3 regions of the Leuconostoc mesenteroides subsp. mesenteroides ATCC 8293 genome follow, and region 2 is predicted to be linked to each of the others. Evidence: predicted binding sites of a transcription regulator. Region 2 holds the regulator's gene; each other region holds the start of a gene.
What was found. The regulator LexA, encoded in region 2, represses DNA repair genes until DNA is damaged. The targets are predictions, from matches to a motif close to CNAACANNTGTTNG.

Region 1: a site for LexA is predicted at 1,813-1,826, ahead of LEUM_RS03220 (FtsK/SpoIIIE family DNA translocase). Genes of this name have one in related genera too.
Region 3: a site for LexA is predicted at 2,396-2,409, ahead of parE (DNA topoisomerase IV subunit B). Genes of this name have one in related genera too.

What each region holds. Positions count from the first base shown of each region.
Region 1 is NC_008531.1:623,901-628,461, reverse strand. Features, by position in the region: gene LEUM_RS03220 (FtsK/SpoIIIE family DNA translocase) at 1-1,757, opposite strand, end outside; tRNA gene LEUM_RS03215 (tRNA-Glu) at 1,913-1,984, opposite strand; gene LEUM_RS03210 (tRNA (cytidine(34)-2'-O)-methyltransferase) at 2,057-2,569, opposite strand; gene LEUM_RS03205 (AI-2E family transporter) at 2,566-3,720, opposite strand; gene LEUM_RS03200 (lactonase family protein) at 3,899-4,561, shown strand, end outside.
Region 2 is NC_008531.1:1,198,466-1,203,026, reverse strand. Features, by position in the region: gene carB (carbamoyl-phosphate synthase large subunit) at 1-853, shown strand, start outside; gene pyrF (orotidine-5'-phosphate decarboxylase) at 898-1,593, shown strand; gene pyrE (orotate phosphoribosyltransferase) at 1,594-2,226, shown strand; gene lexA (transcriptional repressor LexA) at 2,266-2,904, opposite strand; gene LEUM_RS05875 (YneF family protein) at 3,154-3,390, shown strand; gene LEUM_RS05870 (lysophospholipid acyltransferase family protein) at 3,401-4,039, opposite strand; gene LEUM_RS05865 (tRNA1(Val) (adenine(37)-N6)-methyltransferase) at 4,099-4,561, shown strand, end outside.
Region 3 is NC_008531.1:1,347,218-1,351,778, forward strand. Features, by position in the region: gene parC (DNA topoisomerase IV subunit A) at 1-168, opposite strand, end outside; gene parE (DNA topoisomerase IV subunit B) at 311-2,374, opposite strand; gene plsY (glycerol-3-phosphate 1-O-acyltransferase PlsY) at 2,552-3,166, shown strand; gene dtd (D-aminoacyl-tRNA deacylase) at 3,160-3,609, opposite strand; gene LEUM_RS06670 (RelA/SpoT family protein) at 3,770-4,561, opposite strand, start outside.

The sequences.
Region 1 (4,561 bases), 570 kb from region 2:
CCCACCGTACTCATTAGGTCAGCGAATTCATCTACAATAGCAACAATATATGGCATTGGTTGCATAATTGGCTGATCTGTTTCCTTAGCTTCAGCATTCTGCTTTTCAACCGCCGCATTATATTCACCAATATTACGTTTTCCAAATTGAGCTAAAAGCTTGTAACGATTTTCCATCTCGTCAACAACTTTTTGCAAAGACTTCGCTGCTTTACGGGGCTCCGAAACAACTGGTGTCAGCAAGTGTGGTATCCCGTTATAAATAGATAACTCAACAACTTTTGGATCAACCATCATTAATTTAACTTCATTAGGTTTTGCACGCAAAAGGATAGATACAATAATACCATTAAGCCCTACTGATTTTCCAGATCCAGTAGATCCAGCAATAAGCAAATGAGGCATAGCCGATAAGTCTGCCATGATAATATTTCCTGTTACATCTCGGCCAAGTGGCACATTGAGTGGATTATCATCAAATGGCGCATTCTCAATCATGTCTCGGAATCCAACAGTTGCCTGAGTATCATTAGGAACCTCTATACCAACATAGGGTTTACCGGGGATTGGCGCCTCAATTCGTATTGATTTTGCAGCTAATGCCAATGCTAAATCATCCGATAGATTAGCAATTCGATTTACTTTAACGCCTTGCCCTGGTTTCAACTCATATTGAGTTACCGTAGGTCCTAATGAGACACTGGTCACTTCCGCCTCAACACCAAAGCTTTGCAGCGTATCATGGACAAGACGCGATTTGTCGGTTAAACCTTTAAACTCTTTTGTTTGGTCTGTAGGCGCTAATTGCGTTAATAGGTCAGCAGTTGGTAACTGGTAATCCGGATTTTCTTTTTCCAACATATCTGTAGAAACTTCGCTATCACTAACAGAAGTCTTTTCGGCCTGATCTTTGGAAGACTTTTTTGTTGGTTGAGGCGCTATAGGACCATTCCATTTAATTTCAGGCTCATTGAAATTTTCATGAACACTAGGTGGATTGACGTCTTTTTCTATTTTTGGGAGAACATCGGTTGACAAACTATCATCTCGGCTCACACCTAATGGATCATCTCCATAATCAGTAATATCTTTCTTGTGTCTATCACGTTTGAAAAGCGATTGTCGGGTTGGCTTTTCATTAGCTCGTTTTTCCTGAATATGAGTAACCCCTTCATGAGCTTTTTCAACACCTTGCTGAACAATGTCACGAGCTGGAATACGGAAAAAGATTGCAATACCACTGAATAATAAGATTATTGTTACAATCCACGTGCCAATGCTAGACATTAACATAAACAGTAGATGATATAATGCCGCGCCGATTATACCACCGCCAACCGGTGTGTTTGCTGATTGATTGACAAAATCTTGACCAATTAACCGCACCACTTCGCCAACATATCCATCTGCATTTTTTAGTGTGTATTCAAAAAATAACAATGATGAAATTGTCTCAATAGCAATGAACATCATAAAAGCGCCAACCCAAAAATGAGTTGCTATTTTAGGTGTTTTTCGAGTAATAAAATAGTACCCTAAAAATAATGTCATAGGTATTAAAATCACAAGATACATGTTTCCAAAGAAAAAACGGAAAATGTCAGCAATAAATACCCCTAATATGCCAAGCTTAAATATACCTAGTATACCTAAGACAATACCACCCAAGAAGCATAGGTTTTGAACTAAAGGGTTCTTTTTTTTACTATTTTTACCACGTGTTGTACGCCGTCTTTGTGTAGTCTTTCTTGTCGCCAAAGTTCCACCTCTTAGTCAGTTCATTCTAACACTTTATTTTATCATTTTTGAAACTCGAACAAATGTTCACATCAAATTCTTAAGCTTTGCTTAACTCTATTTCAAAAATTTAATTTTTAAACACAAAAAAACGCAACCAGAGTTGCGCTTTTTAGTAGCTCGTGAGAGAATCGAACTCTCGATTCCGCCGTGAAAGGGCAGCGTCTTAGCCACTTGACCAACGAGCCATGGTCAATAGTTGTTCATTGTAACGAAACAACTATATTAGTTTATCAGGGAAATTTATATCTGTCAACTGTTTATTTCAGTTTGTCTTGCTCGTATGTGTGAGTTGTTTCTAAATTTGAAAAAGATTGCTGGCGCAATGCTTCATAAAGCACAATTGCGACAGTATTCGATAAATTCAACGAACGAACATGTGAATCATCCTGTGGGATACGAATAGCCTTCTCCGGATTTTGACGCATAAATACTTCTGGTAGCCCTGTGGTTTCTTTTCCAAATAAGAAGTAATTGTCAGTATCATTTTGTGCGTAATTAGGCTGTGTGTAGTCTTGGTTAGCAAATTTAGAAACCAAGTATAAGTTGTCTGTTTCTGCTAAAGTGTCTAGAAAATCAGGCAAGCTTGGGTGTTTCACCAACTTTACATGATCCCAATAATCTAACCCGGCACGTTTAACGTGTTTGTCATCAAGTTCAAACCCCAACGGTTCAATTAAATGTAAGACTGCATCAGTTCCAGCAGTCGTACGAGCAATATTTCCCGTATTAGCAGGCATTAAAGGTTCAAATAAAACAATATGATTCGTCATTTTTCAGCTACTTCCTCTACTTCAAATAAATCTGAGTTTGCACGCCACCAATCATAGATGTGTGTAACAAACACTTTAGCTACAGCATATGATGGCACCGCTAACACAATACCTAATACACCAAAAATATGTCCACTGCTCAATAACACAACGATAACAGTAACAGGGTGAATTGATAACGCCTCCCCGAGAATTTTTGGTGAAATAACATGTGCTTCAATCGGTTGTTCAATAGCTAGTACGATAATAGCTAATATTAGCATTTTTGGGCCACCAGCAATCAAAGCAACTGTGAAAACTGGCACTTGTGCAATAATTGATCCAACATACGGGATTAAGTTAAAGAAGCCTGCCATCAGCGCTAATAAAATACCGTACGGCAAACCAATAATGGTATACCCTATGGAAAACATAATCATTACAGCGAGTGCAACACCAAGTTGTCCACGAATATATTGAGCGATTTGCTTACTAATTTCCGTTAATAAGTAGCGTACTGATAGTTGTGAGTTATTTGGAAACTTACTAGAAACAAATGACGAAAATTTGTGTCCATCTAACAGCATATAATAAAGAATAAACGGCGTCGAAACAATTGTCACACCAATTGATGTAAGGATTGATGCAAACGAACTGATGCCTGCAACCCCGCTTGTCAAATATTTTTTGCTCCAATCTAATACATTTTGATTAAGATCAGAATTCGTATGATTCAAATAATCTCTGATAAACTTAAATTGTTCACTGGCAAAGGTCTCATTAATAAAAGCTTCGCTGGTTTTCCAGTAATTTGGCCAGTTATCGATAAATTGAATGACTTGATTGCGCAATACCATGACAATAGCAGCAATGGCTACTCCAATGATAGCTAATAAGACAATCAAGACCACACCAATCGATAAGTTTCTTGGTAAATGCACATATTTTTCCAGAAGACCGACAATCGGACTCAGCAAATAATACAGCACACCGCTTATCATTATAGGTGCACCGACAGCCGTAAATAATGCACGAATTGGTTCAAACAAAAAACGTACTTGCCAAGCCAAAAAAATGATTAGCAAAACTAATAAAATTACAATCAGACCATTTAACAAGTCATTGCCAGAAAACCAACGACTATACCATGACTGTTGCTCTGGTTTTTTCATAAAAACGCCCCTTCTCATGCTATACAATTGTAATTATTTTACCATAGAATTGCGAATGGCTGTTACTTTGCAATATTTTTACGATGATGTGATAATTAAATAAGGCTAAAAATTATATTTGTGTAAATGCTTACATACAAGTATAATTAAAACAGACATTCAAAGGAGCTACTATATAATGGCAGTCTATAAAATTCTATTTGGTACGTATACAAAGCGCGTTTCAAAAGGTATATATGAAGCTGAGCTTGATACAGAGAAAAAATTATTACAAAACTCCACATTCGTTGGGGGTTTGACAAATCCAACTTATTTGGCAATATCAAAAGCCAACAAAGTCTACGCGGTTGAGAATCGTGATGGTCAAGGTGGTGTTGTTACATTTGATAATTCCGTTCGACCCCTTGCTGAGATTGATGCACAATTAAGTGAAGGCTCAGCACCGGCATATATTGGTGTTGATGAAGATCGTCAACTTGTTTATGCAGGTTATTATCACCGTGGAACTGTTGAAGTTTACCGAATTAATGATGATGGTAATTTGACGTTAACCGATACTTGGCAAAATAAAGGGTCAGGTCCACGTCCTGAACAAGGATCTTCACATATTCACTTTAGCAATTTAACTCCTGACAACCGTTTAGTTGCAGTTGATCTGGGTACAGATGAAGTTATTACTTTTGACGTATCAGACAATGGCAAGTTAGCTGAAGCCGCTCGTTTCAAAGCAGAAGATGGCTTTGGACCTCGTCATATTCGATTTTCGCCAGATGGTCAATATGCTTACCTCCTCGGCGAATTATCAAGTCTACTCAGTGTTTTGAAATACAACAGTGAAGAT
Region 2 (4,561 bases):
GGGGGTCCATTCAGGGGATTCTATGTCAGTTTACCCACCACAATACTTGTCACAAAAGGTTCAAGATGAAATGGTGCAAGCCTCTATTAATTTGGCTAAAGCTATGAACACAATAGGGTTGATGAACGTGCAGTTTGTTATCCATGAAAATACGGCATATGTTATCGAAGTAAATCCACGTGCATCACGTACAGTACCGTTCATATCGAAAGTCACGCATCTTCCGCTCGCTCAATTAGCAACAAGAGTTATGTTAGGTGAAAAATTGTCAGAAATGGGATTTGAGACGGGACTTGTTCCTAACGATGATATGGTGCACGTTAAAGCACCAATATTCTCGTTCACAAAGTTGCCCGATGTTGATTCTTTGCTCGGCCCAGAAATGAAGTCTACTGGTGAAGTCATGGGGTCAGATATTAACCTGTCCAAGGCGTTGTATAAGGCCTTTATTGCTTCTAACATTAAAGTACCACGTTACGGCAATGTCTTATTCACAGTTGCTGATGATGACAAAGAAGAGGCGCTCGAATTAGCAAAGAGATTCAATGATTTGGGATTTGCTTTGTTTGCAACTGCCGGTACGGGTGCTTACTTGTCAGACAATGACTTGCCTGTGGAAGTACTCGATAAAATTTCGGAATCAGATAATAATGCGGTTGCAGCACTGCGTCAACAAAAAGTGCAGGTTGTTATTAACACAACTCAAGCAGATGACCGTGCTGAAAGCGATGGCCGCTTGATTAGAAATGCTGCGATTGAAAATGCCGTGCCTTTGTTTACTGCCTTAGACACAGTTAGTGCCTTCTTAGAAGTATTAGAGTCGCGCAGTTTTACAGTGAAAGAAATGCACTAAACTTTTTCAAATAAGCTTCGGCTTATGTACATAGGAGGATCATAATGACAGAACAGCCAGTTTTTATTGCTTTGGACTTTCCTGATGCAACTACTACTTACAAATTTTTGAAGCCTTTTTCAGATTTAGTAGAAAAGCCAGCATTGAAAGTTGGTATGGAACTTTTTTATCGTACGGGACCAGAGTTCATCACAGAACTACGTGCATTGGGCTATACGATTTTCTTAGATTTAAAACTTTACGATATTCCAAACACTGTTGGTCGTGCAGTCGCTAATATATCAAAACTAGATGTACAATATTTAACTCTGCATGCAGCTGGAGGGAAAAAAATGCTAGAAGCAGCTGTTGCCAATAAAAGTGAAGCGTTAAAATTACTTGCAGTGACGCAGCTAACTTCTTTTTCTGAAGCTGAGATACAAGAGATACAATTAACCACAGCAACTATTGAAGAAAGTGTTGCACATTTGGCTGAGCTTGCTTACTCGGTGGGCATAGACGGGACAATTAGTTCACCCTTAGAGGCTGGTTTAATTAAGTCACACACGAATGATCGATTTTTACGTATCACACCTGGTATTCGTTTAGCTGGTGATGAAGCTGGAGATCAAGTGCGTGTAACTACGCCAGCGGAAGCCAAGAAATTGAATTCAACTGGATTAGTTGTTGGTCGATCAATTACACAATCGACCAACCCAGTGGCTGCATATCAATGTGTTGTCAATGAATGGAGAAAATAAATGACAGACTATAAACAACAAGTAGCTAATGATTTACTTGAAATTGGTGCCGTAAAATTTTCGCCAGAAGAACCTTTCACGTGGGCCTCGGGTATTAAGAGTCCAATATATACAGATAATCGGATGACCATTGGTTTCCCTTCGGTACGTCAAAATATATACAAAGGGCTGTCTGAACTAATAAAAAAAGAATATAGTGACGTTGAGATTATTGGTGGAGTGGCTACTGCAGGTATTCCACATTCAGCTTGGGTAGCTGAAGAATTAAATAAACCAATGGTCTATGTACGTTCAAAACCCAAAGATCACGGGGCAGGTCGTCAAACGGAAGGTGCATTGGTAAAAAATCGTAAAGTCGTTCTGATTGATGATTTGATATCAACAGGTGGGTCTGTGTTGGCCGCAGTAAATGCGGTGCGTAAGGAGGGAGCAAGTGTCCTTGGTGTTGTTTCCATATTTTCTTATGAATTACCAGCTGGTAAAAAAAATTTTGCTGAAGCAGGACTAACATTTAACTCACTGACAACATATTCACAACTAATTGAAACAGCCGTTAAGCGTGGGGATCTCGATAAATCACAAGTTGAAACCTTACAAAACTGGAAGGAAAATCCAAATGCTTGGCAAGCATAATAAAAAGGCTCATCAGAGATGAGCCTTTTTATTTGGTTTTTAATAAATAGCGTCGCGATACAGTCCGATTACTTTTCCTAAAATAGAGACTTTTTGCAAAATAATTGGCGCCATGCTGTTATTTTCAGGTTGTAAGCGATAATGATCGGCTTCACGGAAAAAACGCTTAACTGTCGCTTCATTGTTATCATTCATTGCGACAACAACATCACCATTATCAGCATTCTCTTGCTTACGTACGATAACTTTGTCTCCATCTAGAATGCCAATGTTAACCATTGAATCACCATGAACATTAAGCATGAATAGGTCACCATCAAATTGCATTAAATTATCTGGGATAGGGAAAAATTCAGTTGCTTCTTCTTCTACTGCCAAAATTGGTGTACCCGCTGTAACCATTCCAAGTACCGGAATTTTTCCGGGTGTGGTTGAAATCCCAAGCATCTCTAAACCAATATCGGTTACTTCAATCGCACGAGCTCTTGGTTTAGAAGCATCTTTTAAAAGATAACCTTTTTTTACCAGACGTTCGATGTGACCGTGAATAGTTGAAGAAGATGATAATCCAACAGCTTCACCAATTTCTCGGACGGTTGGTGGGTAACCATTTTCTGATTGTGCTTCATGAATAAATCGAAGCACTTGAATTTGTTTGCTTTCTTGTGTAATTGCCATGATGGGTTTCCTACTTGTTAAATTTACTATCATCAGTATAACGGAAAAACACGAACAAATCAAACGTTTGTTCGTTATTTTTTTAAAAATTCAACCTAATATTAAATAAATAATAAAAAATTCGTGTTATTTATTTTTATAACGAACAAAATGGTTCATATTGAAAACGTTAACTCTGCAAGTTATTATAGCACGCCTTTGCTGGCTGTGCTATAATAATTATCAGACATTTTAGTAAGGAGAATATGCATGATTAGCACATGGCTAGCAATTTTGATTGCAGTGTTAACTTTAATTATTGGTTTGGTCGGTGGCTTTTTCTTGGCACGTAACTCAATGAAGAGTTATCTTGCAAAAAACCCACCTATTTCAGAAGAAATGATGAAATCAATGATGATGTCAATGGGACAAAAACCATCTCAAAAGAAATTGAACCAAATGATGGCTCAGATGAAGCAACAAAGTGCCAATTCGCAAAAAAAATAAGCCAATCGGCTTATTTTTTTTCTGAACGTTTTGGATCTACATATTTCCAAGTTGGGTCAATCTCAGCATCTAATTCTTGGAAAGCTGCTTGCATCTGCTCAGTATATTTAGCAATATTTTCCTTGTTCAATCGGTCTTTACGATCAATAATAATTGGCTCACCAAAATTAACTGTGGTATTATTACGTTTGAAAAGTTGACTGAACTTTACAGGGCCTTGATATACAGCTGGTACGATTGCCTTTCCAGCCATTCGTGCAATTAGAATGGAACCTGATTTTAAATCATCACTGTGTCTAGAACCAGAAGGAAACATTATTAAAGAGCGCTTGCCATCTTTTAATTCGCGTACAGGTATTTTGATGACGCTTGGGCCAACATTTTCACGATCAACTGGGAATGCGCCGGCTGATTTGATTAACCATGCAAGTGGCTTGAATTTAAATAATTCAATTTTTGCCATGAAAATAAAGTGTTTTGGGTAGGCTGCCACAGCATACCATACTGGATCCCACCAAGTGCGGTGTGGACCAACTAGCACATAGTTATCGTTTTGGGGTATTCTGTCGCGATTCATGTATTTAATGCGGCCAGTAACTGCCCATATTAAAGCAACAGCAATGCCGCGTAAAAAATCATAGAATTTCATATTTATTTACCTCATAAATTAATCATTTCAATTTTACAGATAAACAGAAAGAAACGCAAATGACACAACCATTTCTTAAAGCAAATGAACGTATTGATGGACTTCCATCACAAAATATTAATATCATCCAGAATCCAGACATGTTTTCATATTCCTTAGACGCGATTTTATTAGCACATTTTGCTGATGTAAAAGGAAAAGGTAAAGGGTTATCTGTTGATTTGGGATCAGGTACTGGCGCGGTTGGGCTTTTTTACGCTCCAAAAGTGACTGGGGAAATAAAGTTAGTCGAGATACAACCAGAATTAGCTGAAATGGCACAACGTAGCATTGAACTGAACAATTTACATGAACGTGTTTCAGTCGTTCAGGCTGACATGAAAGATATATTTAATGAAATTAAACCTGGCTCTGTTGAAACTATTCTGACTAATCCACCTTATTTTCCCTTAACTGAGACTACCAAGACTAATATAGATAAACATTATGAAATTGCGCGCCACGAGTTGATGATTAACTTAC
Region 3 (4,561 bases), 150 kb from region 2:
ATAAGTGTTTCCATCCTGATCCATTGCAAACAAAATACGCCGTTGCACTGGCTTCAATCCGTCTCGAATGTCTGGCAAAGCACGTTCTTGAATTATATATTTTGAATAGCGCCCAAAGCGCTCCCCCATCACTGCTTCAAGTGAGAGTTCGGTTATACGATCTGCCATCTAAGTGCGGTTCTCCTTGATTAAAACATCTATAAAATTACTAATTACAGATAAATGTCATAAAAAGTTTTATTTAAAATATTAAGTAATAACCTAACCATATTTTGAATAGCTAGCTATTCTTATCTAGTAACAAGTGAAATCAGTCGTCACCATTCTGCCAAGTCTTAATGACTGGCATATTTTTTTGTTCTTTAAATTTTGTACCAGTTTCTTGATTGCGCGCTTTTTCAAAAACATCACTAGACTTTGTGTCATCCCCATCAACTGTGTCTAGAATTGACCCGGCTTCATCCAATGTAAAGTGAACATTGGCTTCAATCCATTCACGCCGCGGATCAACTTTATCACCCATCAATGTAGTGACACGTTTTTCAGCTAACACAGCGTCATCAATTTTAACACGTATTAATGTTCTTGATTCGGGATCCATTGTCGTTTCCCATAATAATGGCGCATTCATCTCACCAAGTCCCTTGAACCGTGTTAATTCATAACGTGCATCACTCTGACTGGTAATTGATTCTAACTCATCATTAGTCCAAGCAAATTGATCTTCTATTTTCTTGGAAGAGTACTTGACGCGGTATAATGGTGGTAAGGCTATGTAGACACGCCCAGCTTCAATTAATGGCCGCATATACTTATAAAAGAATGTTAGTAGTAGGGTTTGAATGTGCGCGCCATCATCATCGGCATCTGTCATAATGATAATTTTGTTAAATGAAGCATCTTCAACTTTAAAATCAGTTCCAACACCGCCACCAATAGCATAAATCAATGTTGATATTTCTTCGTTTTTTAAAATATCTGCTAACTTAGCTTTTTCAGTGTTTAGTACTTTTCCACGTAGCGGCAAAATGGCTTGGAACTTACGGTCACGACCTTGCTTTGCAGAGCCCCCGGCTGAATCACCCTCGACTAGAAAGAGCTCATTTTTATCAGCATTTTTAGATTGGGCAGGTGCTAGCTTCCCGGAAAGCAGACGATCTTTCGCCCCTTTAGTTTTACCAGTGCGACTTTCGTCGCGGGCGCGACGAGCTGCTTCTCGAGCTTCGCGCGCGCGAAGTGCCTTACGGATTAAGTTTTGTCCGAAGTCACCATTTTCCATTAAGAAGCGTCCAAGAGTTTCATTAACCACAGAGTCAACAATACCACGTGCCTCTGGCGTTCCTAGTTTATCTTTGGTCTGTCCTTCAAACTGCAAAAACTGTTCTGGAACACGCAATGAAATAACAGCTGATAATCCTTCACGGACATCCGTGCCTTCTAAGTTTTTATCTTTATCTTTTAGTAAGTTGACTTTTCGTGCATATTCATTAAAAGCCTTTGTCCACGCAGTTCGGAAACCGACTTCGTGGGTTCCACCATCCTGTGTACGGACATTGTTAACAAATGAAAGAAGTGTTTCAGAGTAACCATCATTGTACTGCGCTGCAACATCAACAACAATACTCTCTTGTTCACCCTCAAAGGTCATAACTGGTCCGATAGTTTCTTTGTCTTCATTCAGAAAACCAACAAACGCTTCAAGACCTTTTTCATAATGATATTCTTCAACACGAACCGGATCAACTCTTTCGTCGGTTAACGTAAACTTAACACCACTCATTAAGAACGACGATTCACGCAAACGTTCTGCTAAAATATCAAATTTATAAACCGTAGCACTAAAAATTGTCGCATCTGGCTTGAAAGTAACCGTTGTCCCTGTTGGTTCCTTAGTTTTACCTAAATCTCGTAAGGTACCAACTGGATTACCACCATTCACGAATTCTTCTTGCCACTTATGGCCTTCGCGAACAATGGTTACCGTTAAGCTCTCCGACAATGCATTAACAACAGAAGAACCAACACCGTGTAACCCACCGGAAGTCGCATAGCCACCCTGCCCAAACTTTCCGCCGGCATGTAAAACTGTTAAAATAACTTCTGGTGTGGGTTTACCAGACTCATGCATGCCAATTGGCATCCCACGGCCAAAGTCTTGTACGGTGATAGCGTTATTATCATGTATCGTAACGCGAATTTCATTTCCATAGCCACCAAGTGCTTCATCAACAGCATTGTCAACGATTTCATAGACCAAGTGGTGCAAACCACGACCATCTGTTGAACCGATATACATTCCTGGACGTTTACGAACGGCCTCAAGTCCTTCTAAAATTTTTATTGAATCTGAATCATAATGATTTTTTTCTGGCATATTAATCTATCCTTCGATACACGAACCAGTGTTCGTGCGCTAATGTCAATCTATTTTATCATAGATGAAAATCTTGTTTCTGACAAGTGTCAATATTTTATTTTCAATAAGTTATGCCATATACTACTTAAATATATGGTAAACTTGTACTTGCTTTTATATTAAAGGGGTTTTTTTATGTTTACTACTATATTAATGTTTATACTCTCTTACTTGAGCGGATCTCTAGTCCCAGGATTTTGGGTAGGTAAAATCTTTTACCATAAAGATATTCGCGATGAGGGGTCAGGTAACATTGGTACTACCAATTCATTCCGTGTTTTGGGTATCCGAGCTGGCATAACTGTGCTGGCACTTGATATGCTTAAAGGTACGGCAGCAGGCTTGCTTCCCTTATTGTTCCATAGTAGCATTAATCCAATGTTAGTGGGTATTGGTGCTATACTGGGACACACGTTCTCCATCTGGATTGGCTTTAAAGGTGGTAAAGCAGTTGCTACTTCAGCTGGTGTATTACTTGCCTATAATCCCATATTTTTCATCATCATCATTAGTATTTTCGTTATTTTATTGTCAATTAGTTCAATGGTATCTCTGAGCTCTATGATTAGTTTCTCATGCGCCGTCCTAATATCACTATACTATCATGATTGGATACTAACGATAGTTGCTACCATATTAACAATTTTTGTTTTCTACCGCCATCGTACAAATATTTCCCGAATCAGAAATGGTACAGAAAGTACTATACCATTTGGCTGGTATTATAACCACAAGAAAAGCGCTCATTGAGCGCTTTTTGTATCGAATAAAATTGTCACCGGTCCATCGTTTGTTAAGCTAACTTGCATATCCGCTCCAAATTCTCCAGTTTCAACCTGTAATCCACTTTCCCTTAATGTCGCATTGAATTGATTATACATAACAGTCGCAAATTCTGGTGCCCCTGCCTTGGTAAAACTTGGACGATTTCCTTTTTTAGTATCAGCAAACAACGTAAATTGTGAGATAGATAAAATAGCGCCAGAAACGTCTTCGATACTACGATTCATCCGGCCGCTTTCATCTTCAAAAATTCGTAAATTATGTATTTTCCGAACTAAATAATCTATATCTGCTTGCTCGTCACCGTCAGCAACGCCAACTAACAATACATATCCTTTGTTAATTGCTCCTTTTACTTGGTCGTCAATTTTAACACTAGCTTTGCTTACGCGTTGCAATACAACTTTCATGCTATCTCCATTCTAAAAATACATTTACTTGCTAACATCATACGTGAAAAACGATATCGTATCAAGAACTTTCAAACGTCTTCCAGTTTTGACACAATTTTTATCATAAAAAGCCTCAAAATTGTTTTATTTGAGGCTTATCAACATATTTTGACATATTTTAATGAAATGTGCGTTCCACATCGTATACTGCTGGTAGATTGTTTAGAGAATCCATAATTGCTGTCAGCTGTTCTGAATTTTTGACACCTATTGATAGAGAAACTTGCGCCATCCCGTTTTTTGTCACATGACCGTTAACAGAATTAACATAGCGCGTTCGTCCATTAACACTACGAAGTACATCGTTTAGCAATCCACCGCGATTTTCACCATGAACAGTCAAATCAGCATCATAATTAGGTTTTGAGCCATTTTCATCTTCCCACTGTACATCCACAAGACGTTGTCCTTGAAGTTGAGCGGCTCGAATATTTGGGCACCCCACACGATGAACAGAAATACCACGTCCCTTCGTGATATAACCTTTAACATCGTCTCCTGGAACTGGTGTACAACATCGACCTAAACGTACTAATAAATTATCCACTCCTGCAATAACAATATCATCAGCCGTTGATTTTTGTCGTTTGGTGAAAGCTGTTTCATCACGAGTGATTTCGTGGCCTTCCTCCAGCATTTCACGCTGTAATTCTGCTGTAGCAGCTTCCTCATTAGCCTCTCGTATCTTTTCGGTTAATTTATTAGCCACACCAGGTACAGCAATATCGCCAAATCCTATTGCTGCCAACATATCATCTGGCGTATGATAGTGCATCTTATCTGCGGTTTCTTGAATATTTTCTGGCGTCAGAATCTCAGCAGGATTGAAATTATTGTCTCTTAGGTTTTTAGCTAACAATTCACGCGCTGCGGCGATGTTGTCTTCTCTATCCAACTGCTTAAAATACTG